4 regions of the Shewanella sp. KCT genome follow, and region 1 is predicted to be linked to each of the others. Evidence: predicted binding sites of a transcription regulator. Region 1 holds the regulator's gene; each other region holds the start of a gene.
What was found. The regulator LexA, encoded in region 1, represses DNA repair genes until DNA is damaged. The targets are predictions, from matches to a motif close to TACTGTATNNNNATACAGTA.

Region 1 (3,126 bases):
CCTTTGATGGCCTCACCCGCCTCGATGGCAATCGAAATCGCCTGCTCAACATACTCTTCTGGCTTCATCACAACTCCAACAGCCTACATCTGGCAATGCCTAATATGAAAATTTGAATTAACTACTTTAGTTTTAGATGTTTCTGTGCCAAAAACAAGGCGCTAACGCTTCGAGATTCGGAAAAATCATCTTCTAATAACAGCTCAGACCACTGGCTCAATGGCCAGCGTACCACCTCTATGGGTTCAGGCTCGTCACCCTGCAATCGACTCTCATACAGATCTTCGGCGACGAAGATCTGCATCTTGCTGGCAAAGTAGCCAGGCGCCAGGCTCAACTCCATCAGATGGGTCAGCTTACGGGCGCCAAAACCTATCTCTTCCTGCAGTTCACGGTTGGCCGCCTCGGCATGAGTCTCGCCGGGATCCACCAGGCCCTTGGGAAAGCCCAGCTCATAGCTGTGGGTGCCCGCCGCATATTCGCGCCCCAGCAGTAACTCCTCGCCATGCACAGGCACAACCATCACGGCGCCGCGGGCGTTGCCCTTCATGCGCTCATACTGACGCTCAACCTGGTTCGAAAATTTTAAATGCACCTGCTCTATCTGAAACAGACGGCTCTGGGCAACAACTTCGGCATGTAGGATCTGCGGCTTTTTGTCCGGCATGAAACTTCCTGATAAAAATGGCGTTTGCTTAACCACTCAATCTTACTATGATGGGCCTAATCCACAACTCAAACCAAGGAATTTTTTTACTCGATTTATGTTTCCCTGGAATAAGATAGATACCGTGCTGCTGGATATGGACGGCACCCTGTTGGATCTGCATTTCGACAACCATTTCTGGCTCAGTCTGGTGCCTCAGGCCTTGTGTGAACAAAGGCAGATCCCTAAGGCCGACGCCCAACAACTAGTGGAGACAGCCTACGCCAAGGTCTTCGGCACCCTGGAGTGGTATTGCCTGGAATATTGGCAACAGGAGCTGGGTCTGGACATTCTGGCTTTGCACCACACTCTGGTCGACCGGATCCAGCTGCGTCAGGACAGCATGCCCTTTCTCACCGCACTGGCCAGACACAGCAAGCGGCGCATCTTGGTCACCAATGCCCATCCCCACAGCCTGGCGCTGAAACTCGAGCATACAGATCTGGCTAACGGGCTCGATGAGATGCTCTCGAGTCACGCAACCGGCTATCCCAAGGAACACCCACAATTTTGGCGTCACCTGTTTAGTCAGTTTTCCCTGGATCCCAGCCGTTGCCTGTTTATCGACGACAGCGAGCCCATACTGCAGGCGGCCAAGCAGGCCGGCGTTGGCTACCAGCTGGGGATCAAGAATCCCGACAGCCAGAAGCCTCACAAGCAGTTTGCCGACTTCCCGGCCATCGACGATTACCATCATCTACTGCTCTCACTTGAACAGACGCATCTCGGCTAATCAATCACACTTTAGGCGCTAATCGCTTGATGGGATTGGGAGAAAATCTGGTTAATACTTGCACTGTATAAAATACTGTATATACTGACAGGTACTGTATGGAAAGACAGGATTAATCATGAGACCCTTAACCCCAAGACAAGCCGAGATTTTAGATCTGATAAAACGCAATATAGCCGACACGGGCATGCCGCCTACCCGTGCCGAGATTGCGCGTCGATTAGGCTTTAAGAGCGCCAACGCCGCCGAGGAACACCTCAAGGCCCTGGCCAAGAAAGGCTGCATCGAGATCATGCCCGGCACCTCACGTGGCATCAAGCTGACCCAAGAGGAAGAGCCTGAAGATCTCGGCCTGCCCCTCATAGGTCAGGTGGCCGCCGGTGAGCCTATCCTGGCCCAAGAGCATGTGGAACAACACTATCAGGTTGACCCTAGCATGTTCCGCCCCAGCGCCGACTTTCTGCTGCGCGTCAGGGGTGACAGTATGAAAGATATAGGTATTCTCGAGGGCGACCTACTGGCGGTACATAAGGTCGAACAGGCAAGAAACGGCCAGATAGTCGTGGCCCGCGTGGAAGATGATGTAACGGTTAAACGCTTCGAGAAACGTGGCAGTACCGTCTATCTGCATGCCGAAAATGAAGAGTATTCCCCTATCGTGGTGGACCTCACCACCCAGAGCCTGAGCATCGAAGGCCTGGCCGTCGGCGTTATTCGAAATGGAGACTGGCAATGAACAACCTAATGGGTATGGCGCCACGCCATCCAGGACTGTGGGTCGATCTCGACAGCTCACTAAAGCGCGGCGATGGCAACACTATCTCGACTACGGCAAGTTCGACCCAGGGCAAGCAGGAGCTGCAGGCCCTCACCCCGGAACTGGCTCGACTCAGTCAGCAGGGACAATGGGTGGTGTTAATCAGCCCACCTAATATAGGCTACAAGCAGATGCTGGCCGACGGCGGTGTGCGTATGGATCGCATCCTCTTGGTACACACCAAGGATGAGGTCGAAACCCTGTGGGCGATGGAAAAAGCCCTCACAAGTGGTACATCCAGTGCGGTGATCTGCTGGGCACAAACCCTGGATGCCCGTGACAGTCGTCGCCTACAGATAGTTGCCAAGAATACCCGCGCCCTGGGGGTGGTAATCGAAGATGCGAATGGTCACTTACCTGCCAACCCTTTTCCCCAAGAGGATCTCGGCGGCCAGACCTTGAGTCTGTTCAGTTCGCTGCATTGATATTCCGCGCTTTACCTTTCCATACAGACGCCCCGCCAGGGGCGTTTTTGTGTCTGTTTTGTTTAGAAAAATAAAATAAAAGTGATCTTGATCAATATTTAAACAGCCATTAAGTTAGTAAGAGATATCAACGATTATTTGTTATATCGCACAATTTGGTTGTCGGCTTGAGCGGCGAAAATGAACCTGTAATACCTCGCCCACAGAAGCTGAAATTGGTCTGATATATTCAGCCGTAAGTGCAAGCGTGGTCACCACCAGCAGAACAAGAGATTCACCACCGACGCACTTTGAAGTCATCGTTGCTTTTTTGGGAACTGAAGAGTTTGCATAGAGCCGAGACATACTGTGTGGCTCTTCTTTGTAGTTGCCTTCGCAATTGACAGAGGAGAAGTCTAGTGAAGCAAGTGTTGTGTTGTTTGCTGGCGTTGCTATTTACGCCCAC
Region 2 (3,126 bases), on a different contig from region 1:
CATAACCTGCGATGAAGGGGCCGAGGAAGCCGCCCACATTGACCATCATATAGAAGATGCCAAAACCCAGGCCGCGGTTGGTGTGATCTGTGGTGCGTGCCACAGTGCCCGTCACCACAGGTTTAAAGCAGGCCGCGCCTATGGCGACCCCCATGAAGGCGATGAAGAAGCCGCTAAAGCTGCTCACCTGACCCAGGAGGAAATAGCTGGGGCACATGATAGCGTAGGCGATCAGGAACATCTTACGGTAGCCATAGCGATCGGCCAGTGCGCCGGTAAGTACAGGAAACAGGTAGAGAAAGAAGGGGATCATTCCCTGCAACAGGCCACGCTCCTGTTCGCTAAAGCCTAAGCCTCCCTGGTGGGCGGGAGAGGTCATGTAGAGGGAGGAGAGGGTAAAGAAGCCATACCAGGCGAGGCGCTCGAAGATCTCCATGGTGTTGGCCACATAGAAGGTACTGGGCAATGGGGTACGTGTAGGGGTCGTCATTATTACTCTCGTATATTGTATACATTTGTCTGGTCATGCTATCGACTTGGGCGATGAAATACAAGTCGGCGGCAAGGCTTGGCCTGAAGGGAAAACCCGATTGCGGTTGCCTTTAATGTGATTTCGGTCATAATGGCGCCACTTTATATGCCTAATTTGATTAACCAGAACCTGAGACTATGCCTGTACTCGATATATTGACCATTCCCGATGAGCGCCTGAAACGTAAGGCCAAGCCCGTAGAAGACATTGCTGCCGTGCAAGGTTTTATCGATGATCTTATCGAAACCATGTACCACACAGACGATGGCATAGGGCTCGCCGCTACCCAGGTGGGCAGCGAACACGCCATCTTAGTGATTGATCTGTCTGAGGATCGCGATCAGCCCTTGGTGGTGATCAACCCAGAGTTCGTCGAGCGTTCGGGTGAGATCGTCGGCGAGGAGGGTTGTCTCTCAATTCCTGGTTACCGCGCCAAGGTGACACGCTTCGAGAAGGTGAAGGTCAAGGCGCTTAATCGTCAGGGTGAGGCCTTTGAGATCGATAGCGATGACTTCCTGGCAATCGTCCTGCAACACGAGATGGATCATCTCGATGGCAAGGTCTTTATCGAGCACCTGTCCCCACTCAAGCAGCAGATAGCGCTCAAGAAGGTAAAGAAATACCGCTAATCGATAGTGATAGCCGATAACCCATAACCGATAAAACCACCCTAGGGTGGTTTTTTTGTGCCTGTCTGCCGCTTACTGGCTCGATGCATTGAGGTGATCTTCCACTCAAATCTTAGCTTTCTCTGCTTGCGATCTGCCAATTTATAAATATACTGTATTTATATACAGTATTTGTGTGATATTTATTTTGAGTGTTGCTCGGACGTCAGGCATGGCGATAGCTTAAGTCAGCTCTAAGCCTATAGTTCGATTTCCGAGGGGGCGTTTAACCGAACCGAATGAGAGCGGGTGCATCATGGCCTTGGCAGATCTTCAACTTGAACGTTTACTCCAGCGCAGCGATCTCTGGCGCGGCGATGCCTATCATCCCCTGCAAATGGGGCTGGACAGCGGCTATCCCGAGCTTAATCGTCATCTGGGACAGGGAGGCTGGCCCAGTCAGGGGCTGTGCGAGATCTTCTGCTCCAGCGAAGGGATCGGCGAGCTGAGCCTGGCGCTGCCTCTGATGCGCCGCCTGATCCCTAGGCAATCGAGAGAGGGAAGTTCTGCCGGGTTGGTGAGTCTGGTGACGCCGCCTCACGTACCTTATCCCCAGTCGCTGGCGATGCAGGGGATAGATGTCAGCCGTCTCTTATGGGTCGATACTCAGACGCCGAAGGAGCAGCTTTGGGCGCTCGAGCAGATCTTAACCAGCGGCGCTTCGCCTCTGGTCTTATGTTGGCTCGAGGATCTCAGTGTCAGTCAGGCCAGGCGTTTGCAGCTTGCCTGCGAGAAGGGCGAGAGCCTGTGTCTCTGTTATCTGCCAAGCAAGGTCAAGGAGCAGGCTCATCCCGTGCCACTGCGGATCGCCTTGCAACCCAGCACAGAAACCAGCACCGAAGCCAATACAGAAACGGGGAATGCGAGGTTTTTCGAGACCCAGGTGGATATTCTAAAGCGCCGTGGTGGCTGGCCAGCGCCGCGCTTCTCCTTATCCCTGCTACCCGAGCTACTGGCCCAGAGTCTGATGCTCGATGTGACTAAACTGCAGGAGCAGGATAAGAGATTGGAAAACGAACTTAATAAGCAGCAGAGCGGTCAGATCTTACAAGGTCCCTGGAGTGCGTAGATGTTGTGGCTGGCGGTCTATTTTCCCCACTGGTTACTCCAGTATCAAAGCTATCATCAAGGCTTGCCCCAGGGCGGCGAGCTGGCACTCTTTGAGCGTCAGTCGAGTCAGATCCTGATCGCATCGAGTGCCGCGGCTAAGCAGGGCGTGGAGTCGGGGCAGAGCCTGGCTACCGCCCAGGCGCTCTGTCCATCGCTGCAACTGCTGGCCTATGAACCCTCCTTGAGTCAGGAGGCCAGCCATTGGCTGTGCCAGTGGAGTTATGGTTACAGTGCCAGGGTCGTGCCGCCTGTCTGCCCGTTCGAGCAGGCCCAGCAGCATAGGCTAAATAAGCCGAGTAAGCCACATAAAGCAAGTAAACCCACTGGTGCGCCGAGTGTGGCAGACACCCTGCTGCTGGAGGTGGGCTCCATGGCGAAGATCTTCGGCGGTCTGGACAGGCTCATTAGCCAATATCAGAAGAGCGCCCAAGGCTATGGCCTCGAGTGTCAGTTTGCCCTGGGGGAGAATGCACTGCTGGCTCAGCTGGGAGCCAGGTATCTGCCGCTCACTGTGCCTGTTGAAGCTGGGTGTGATGAGCATAGGAATGCGGAACATAGGAATGCGGAACCAGGCCCTGAGCCTGAAAGAGGTGTCACGGCATCTACTCATCTTGCCAAACGAGAAGTGAGAGAAGCAGTCCAAGAAGATAAGGCACAAGGAGAAGAAGGCCAAGGAGAAGAAACCAAAGCCCAATCGAAAGATGATCAAGCGGGGGCGTATTCGGTGAATTTACCTCAGATCGCGCTCAAGCAGATCGCGCCTCTGCCGCTCTCTGTCTTGCCACTGCCAGGGCATGTGCTGCAGTCTTGCGAGAA
Region 3 (3,126 bases), on a different contig from region 1:
TGATTAGTTTTAATGTACTTTTCCATCATCCTATCCTTCCTTTATTACGTTTTATATTTATTAGGATGTTGGCGATGTGGAAATCAGCCGCACCTCCCTACCGAGTCCTGCACTAACTGCAATATTTATTGCCACAGCACCTATTCCCCCCGCGGTACATCAGGCCACAAACATAAGCAAAGACTGTTAGAATCGAGTATATGGAGCGAGTTACCAATTTTTAAATTTATTATAATGATTGTGTAACATTCATAATGGTGATGATGAATCATTCATCTGCCCCCATAGCTCCCCTAAAAACCCCTATCCCTTGAAGGGGCTCGTTTTTTAAGCAAACCAGACTCTGCCACACCTGGACAAACCTCATGAAAGAGAGAGGAAAACAGCCCCATGATTGGCCCAAATACCGTGCTCATCGGAGCTGTTACAAAGAGTTAAAGCCAATTCGCGCCAAACCATTGGAAATAAAAAAGGTCAAATCGAAGAGATAGAAGATACAGGTGTAAGCAGGCTTTTGACCCTCGGCGACAGGACGTCGCCGCGGAGCGTATAGGGACATATTCAGATAACATCCGTGTTTAAATGCCAGTTCGGCATCCATGCCTCTCGTTCGCGAGCGCGAAGCTGTGCTTGCACAACCCCCGCCGGACAGGCGTTAGATTGCCATGAAGCGTAAAGCTTCAAAAATCTAACCTGGCGCAATAACCGTCCAAGCTACGAGCCAAATAAGGTTAATAGGGTTAATAGGGTTAACGCTAAAACCCGAGATCCATCTGCGCCCCATGCTCCTCCTCATCCAGCCCAGCCCCCACCGCCTCACTCTCGAGTCCGACCGACACCCCCAGCAGGCGAATACCCCGCCCCGCGCGGCGCTCTAGCGCCTGTTTAAGCAGATCGTAAAACAGCTTCACCGAGACCTCGTCGCTACGCTGCTCTATGGTGGTCTGTTTGAAGTCGTCGAACTTGAGCTTAACCACCTGCTTGTGAATGCGGCGCGACTTGGCGCTGCGACTGATGCGCCCGGACAGCTCCTGGATCAGCTGAGGCATCACCGCCTGACACTGCTCATAGGTGTAGATATCTTTGGCGAGCGTGGTCTCGACACCGACAGACTTACGTTCCCTGTGGGGCGAGATGCCGCGGGGGTCTATCCCCAGCGCCCTGTCATAGAGCACGCCGCCAAACTTACCGAAGCGTTCCATCAGGCTCTGACGGCTACAGGCCTGCACGTCGGCGCAGGTAATTAATCCCATGGTTTCCAGCTTTGCCGCGGTCACCTTACCGACGCCGGGGATCTTAATCAGCGCCAGTGTCTTCACAAACTCGGGGATCATCTGCGGAGTGATCACATACTGGCCGTTGGGCTTATTGAGATCCGAGGCTATCTTGGCCAGAAACTTCACCGGCGCGATGCCGGCAGAGGCCGTGAGCCCTGTCACCTCGAAGATCTCCCGGCGAATCGCCTCGGCGATCAGTGTGGCCGAGCCCTGGTATTGGGTGCAGTCACTGACATCCAGATAGGCTTCATCCAGGGAGAGCGGCTCGATTAATTCTGTGTAGCGGGCAAACACCTCACGGATCTGCGCCGACACCTCCTTGTAGACAGACATGCGGCCGGGCACCAAGATGAGATCCGGGCAGAGCTTGAGGGCATAGGCGGAGGCCATGGCCGAGCGCACGCCAAACTTGCGCGCCTCGTAGTTACAGGTGCTGATGACGCCGCGGCGATCGCTGCGTCCACCCACGGCAATGGGCTTGCCCCTGAGCTCGGGAAAATCACGCATCTCGACCGCCGCAAAGAAGCAGTCCATGTCTACATGAATAATCTTTTTCACCTTAATACCTCCACCGCCAAGAATACTGTACATTTAAACAGTATTCAATCACTTCGCGATGAACGACAGCTATGCGTCAGACGACAGGCAGCAAAAAGCCACCCTAGGGTGGCTTTATCGCTATCTCATGGCACCGAATGGCTAATGCCTTGAGCCTTGTGCCTGGCACCTTACATACAAGGCCTTACCTCTTTCTTATATAACAGTCTCTTACATTTTAGACTGGAGGTAGTTCTGCAGGCCAATCTTGTCGATGAGGCCCAGCTGCTTCTCTAGCCAGTACATGTGATCAGACTCTGTCTCTTCCAGCAAGACCTCTAACAGCTCGCGAGAGACGTAATCTTGCTTATCCTCGCACAGGGCGATGGCTTCACGCAGGTTGGCCGCCACCTGATACTCGTAGTTGAGATCGTTCTGCAGCATCTCCTGGGGATCTTTACCTATGTTCAGCGCCTCGCGGCTAGCCACATCTGGCGTGCCCTCGAGGAACAGAATCCGCTGGACCAGCTTCTTGGCGTGTTCGCGCTCATCGTCAGACTCGTGGGAGATCCGCTCATGCAGTTCGTTAAGCCCCCAGTCTTCATACATCAAGCCGTGGACAAAGTATTGATCCATCGCCGACAACTCACCGGTGAGCAGCTTGTTGAGGGTGTCGATCACTTCCTGATTGCCTTTCATGCTTCTCTCCCTATTCAGATTTCATCTGCGACTGCAGGTAATTTTGAATGCCCGTCATCTTAATCAGATCTTGCTGCGCCTCGATCCAGTCCAGATACTCCTCCTCATCTTCGAGCAGGTCCTCGAGGATCTCGCGGCTCACATAGTCTCGCTCCGTCTCACACAGGGCGATCACGCTGCGCAGCTCGACCAGCTGCTCTTCGAGCATGGTCTTGTCACACTGCAACATCTCTTCCGGGTTCTCACCTATGCGCAGCTTCTCAAGCTGTTGCAGATTAGGCAGGCCTTCGAGAAACAGCACCCGCTCGATCAGCTTGTCGGCATGCTTCATATCTTTGATCGACTTCTTGTAGCACTTCTCATTGAGCTCTTCCAGACCCCAATTTTTGTACATGCGTGCGTGCAAGAAGTACTGGTTGATGGCCGTCAATTCGAAGGTCAGTATCTTGTTTAACTGACGAATGACGTTCGGATGACCCTTCATTTGATCTCCTTAGTAAGATTTGATCTAAATCAATATTTAAGCCTAGAGCAATTTTCTCCCAATTACAAATAAACATTAAGTTTCAATTAGTTATCAAAGAAAATCGTTTTCATTCGCGCTTTGATTACC
Region 4 (3,126 bases), on a different contig from region 1:
CAGAACTGGAAACCATCGCCCGCGAAAGCCTCAGCCAAATCCGCCAAACGGTCTCAGGCTACAAACACAAAGGGTTAGACGCCGCCCTGACACACCTGTGCCAGATGCTGAGAGACAAGGGCATGGCCGTCATCCTCTCTGGTGAGCTGCCATCACAGCCACAGGAAGTAGAGACCCAGTTGATCCTCAGCCTGACCGAGCTGTGCAACAATGTTGTGCGCCATAGCCAAGGCGATAGCTGTAATATCGACCTGTCGGCAACACCTCAGGGGCTGCGGATCTCGGTCACAGACAATGGTAAGCTGAGGCAGCTCAGCGAAGGCAATGGCCTCACAGGCATACGCGAGCGACTGCGCCCCTTAGGTGGTACACTCAGTATTGAGCTCGAGCCAAACCCGCAATTTATCATCGAGTTACCAAATCAGGGATAGAGACAGGATGAAGATATTACTCGCCGAAGATCAAGCCATGGTCAGGGGTGCACTGGCCGCGCTCCTCACCCTAGAAGGCGACTTTGAGGTGATCCAGGCCTGTGACGGCGACCAGGCCCTGAGTCTGCTCAAGCAACAGGAGTTCGACCTGCTACTGACCGACATAGAGATGCCAGGCCTCAGCGGTCTGGAGTTGGCTCAATGGTGTCAAAACCAAGCGGCGCCCATTAAGGTCATCATCCTGACCACCTTTGGCCGTGCAGGCTATATCAAGCGTGCCATCGAGGCGGGCGTGGGTGGCTTCTTACTTAAGGACGCACCTTCCGAGACACTGATCCAGGCAATTAACGCCGTCAGCCGCGGCAAGCGCATCATAGATCCCGAACTGGCCATCATGGCCGTCGGCGAACAAGACCCGCTGAACGATAAGGAACGTCGGGCGCTCAGGCTCGCCAGCGAGGGACGCTCCAGCGCGGAGATCGCCGCCACCCTGTTCATCGCCGAAGGCACTGTGCGTAACTATCTCTCCGAGGCCATCGCCAAACTCAATGCCAGCAATCGCATCGACGCCGCTCGCATCGCCAAGCAAAAGGGCTGGCTGTAACCTCAGACTATGACCTCAGGCTTTACCCCCAAGCTTTAACCTGTCATAGCTAACGCGAGATTGCGTTCATGCCGAACTCTGATAGTATATGTATATATTTACAGTAATAGACTCAGGTTCTGGTTAAATAGAACGCTAAATCAAATGGGTACAAAGCGTGGATAGACTCGATCTCATGGCTGTGACAGAGTTAAAGGGCGTTGCCGCCAAGATGGCGCAGCGGCTGGAGAAACTCGGCATCAACACAGTCCAGGATCTGCTGTTTCACCTGCCACTACGCTACGAAGACCGCACCCAGATCTATCCCATCGCCGCCCTCTATCCCGGTAGCTACGGCACCATAGAGGGGATCATACAATCGACCCAGATCGTCCAGGGGCGCAAGCGTATGCTCACCTGTACGGTACGCGACGACTCGGGCACCATAACCCTGCGCTTCTTCAACTTCTCCGCCGCCATGCGTAACGGCCTCGAAGAGGGCGAGCGCATTCGAGCCTACGGCGAGGTGCGTCGGGGCAAGCTTCATCGGGAGATCATCCACCCGGAATACAAGATGCTCCACGGCGAGAGCGACTTTAGCCTCAGCGATACCCTGACCCCTATCTACCCAACCACAGAGGGACTCAAGCAGGCCAGCTGGATCCGTTTGACGGATCAGGCCTTGGCCCTGCTGGCCCATGGCGCACTGACCGAACTATTGCCGCCTCAGCTGAGGCCCAATCAGCTCTCATTGGTCGACGCGTTGCAACTGCTGCACAGGCCCCCGAGCGAGGTCAGCCCCTTTGCCCTGGAGCAGGGCACGCATCCGGCGCAGCAGAGGCTGATCCAGGAGGAGCTGCTGGCCCACAACCTGAGCATGTTACAGCTCAGGGCCCGCAGCAATCATGATAAGGCTATCGCGATGCAGCCCACCGGGCAGCTACTCAATCCCTTCCTGGCCTCTTTACCCTTCAAGCCCACTGGCGCCCAGCAGCGAGTGGTAGCCGATATCACCCAAGATCTCGGCAAGGCACATCCCATGATGCGTCTGGTGCAGGGCGATGTGGGCTCGGGCAAGACCCTAGTGGCGGCGCTGGCGGCGCTGCAGGCCATAGAGAGCGGCTATCAGGTCGCCATGATGGCACCGACGGAACTGCTCGCCGAGCAGCACGCCAACAACTTCGCCGCCTGGTTTGAGCCTCTGGGCCTCACCGTTGGCTGGCTGGCGGGTAAGCTCAAGGGCAAGGCGCGGGCACAGTCGCTGCAGCAGATTAAGAGCGGCGAAGCCCATATCGTCATCGGCACCCACGCCATCTTTCAGGAGCAGGTCGAGTTCAACCGTCTGTCGTTGATCATCATAGATGAGCAGCACAGGTTCGGGGTACATCAACGCTTGGGGCTGAGAGAGAAAGGGATCAGCCAGGGCTTCCATCCCCACCAGCTGATCATGACGGCAACGCCTATTCCCCGCACCCTGGCGATGACCGCCTATGCGGATCTCGATACCTCCATCATCGACGAGCTGCCGCCGGGCCGCACGCCGGTGACCACGGTTGCCATCTCAGACAATCGCCGCGGTGAGGTGATCGATCGCGTGCGCCGGGCCGCGCTGCAAGATGGGCGTCAGGCCTACTGGGTCTGTACCCTGATCGAAGAATCTGAGGTGCTGGAATGTCAGGCCGCCGAAGACACAGCCGAGGAGCTTAAACAGCTACTGCCCGAGCTGTCCATCGGCCTGGTACATGGCCGCATGAAACCCACTGAGAAACAGGCGATCATGGACGCCTTCAAGGCCGGCACCATACAGCTACTGGTGGCCACCACAGTGATCGAGGTAGGGGTCGATGTGCCCAACGCCAGCCTGATGATCATCGAAAACCCCGAGCGCCTGGGGCTCGCCCAACTGCATCAGCTGCGGGGGCGTGTCGGCCGTGGTGCCGTGGCCAGCCACTGCGTGCTGCTCTACAAGGCGCCGCTTTCCCATACCGCCACCCAGCGCTTAGGGGTGCTTAGAGACAGCAACGACGGCTTCGTGATCGCCCAGAAAGATCTGGAGATCCGCGGACCTGGCGAGGTCTTAGGCACCAAGCAGACGGGTATCGCCGACATGAA

Region 2: the regulator LexA is predicted to act here: its motif matches at 1,312-1,331, upstream of imuA (translesion DNA synthesis-associated protein ImuA).
Region 3: the regulator LexA is predicted to act here: its motif matches at 1,859-1,878, upstream of dinB (DNA polymerase IV).
Region 4: the regulator LexA is predicted to act here: its motif matches at 1,122-1,141, upstream of recG (ATP-dependent DNA helicase RecG).

What each region holds. Positions count from the first base shown of each region.
Region 1 is NZ_LVDJ01000007.1:220,476-223,601, reverse strand. It holds gene cysQ (3'(2'),5'-bisphosphate nucleotidase CysQ) at 1-68, opposite strand, end outside; gene nudE (ADP compounds hydrolase NudE) at 122-667, opposite strand; gene yrfG (GMP/IMP nucleotidase) at 765-1,439, shown strand; gene lexA (transcriptional repressor LexA) at 1,558-2,175, shown strand; gene AYI87_RS12325 (cell division inhibitor SulA) at 2,172-2,681, shown strand; gene coxB (cytochrome c oxidase subunit II) at 3,080-3,126, shown strand, end outside.
Region 2 is NZ_LVDJ01000019.1:25,018-28,143, forward strand. It holds gene AYI87_RS19430 (MFS transporter) at 1-490, opposite strand, end outside; gene def (peptide deformylase) at 670-1,161, shown strand; gene imuA (translesion DNA synthesis-associated protein ImuA) at 1,457-2,269, shown strand; gene AYI87_RS19445 (Y-family DNA polymerase) at 2,270-3,126, shown strand, end outside.
Region 3 is NZ_LVDJ01000011.1:119,050-122,175, reverse strand. It holds gene dinB (DNA polymerase IV) at 756-1,835, opposite strand; gene bfr (bacterioferritin) at 2,046-2,513, opposite strand; gene bfr (bacterioferritin) at 2,524-2,997, opposite strand.
Region 4 is NZ_LVDJ01000005.1:275,111-278,236, reverse strand. It holds gene AYI87_RS09830 (sensor histidine kinase) at 1-431, shown strand, start outside; gene AYI87_RS09825 (response regulator transcription factor) at 439-1,035, shown strand; gene recG (ATP-dependent DNA helicase RecG) at 1,193-3,126, shown strand, end outside.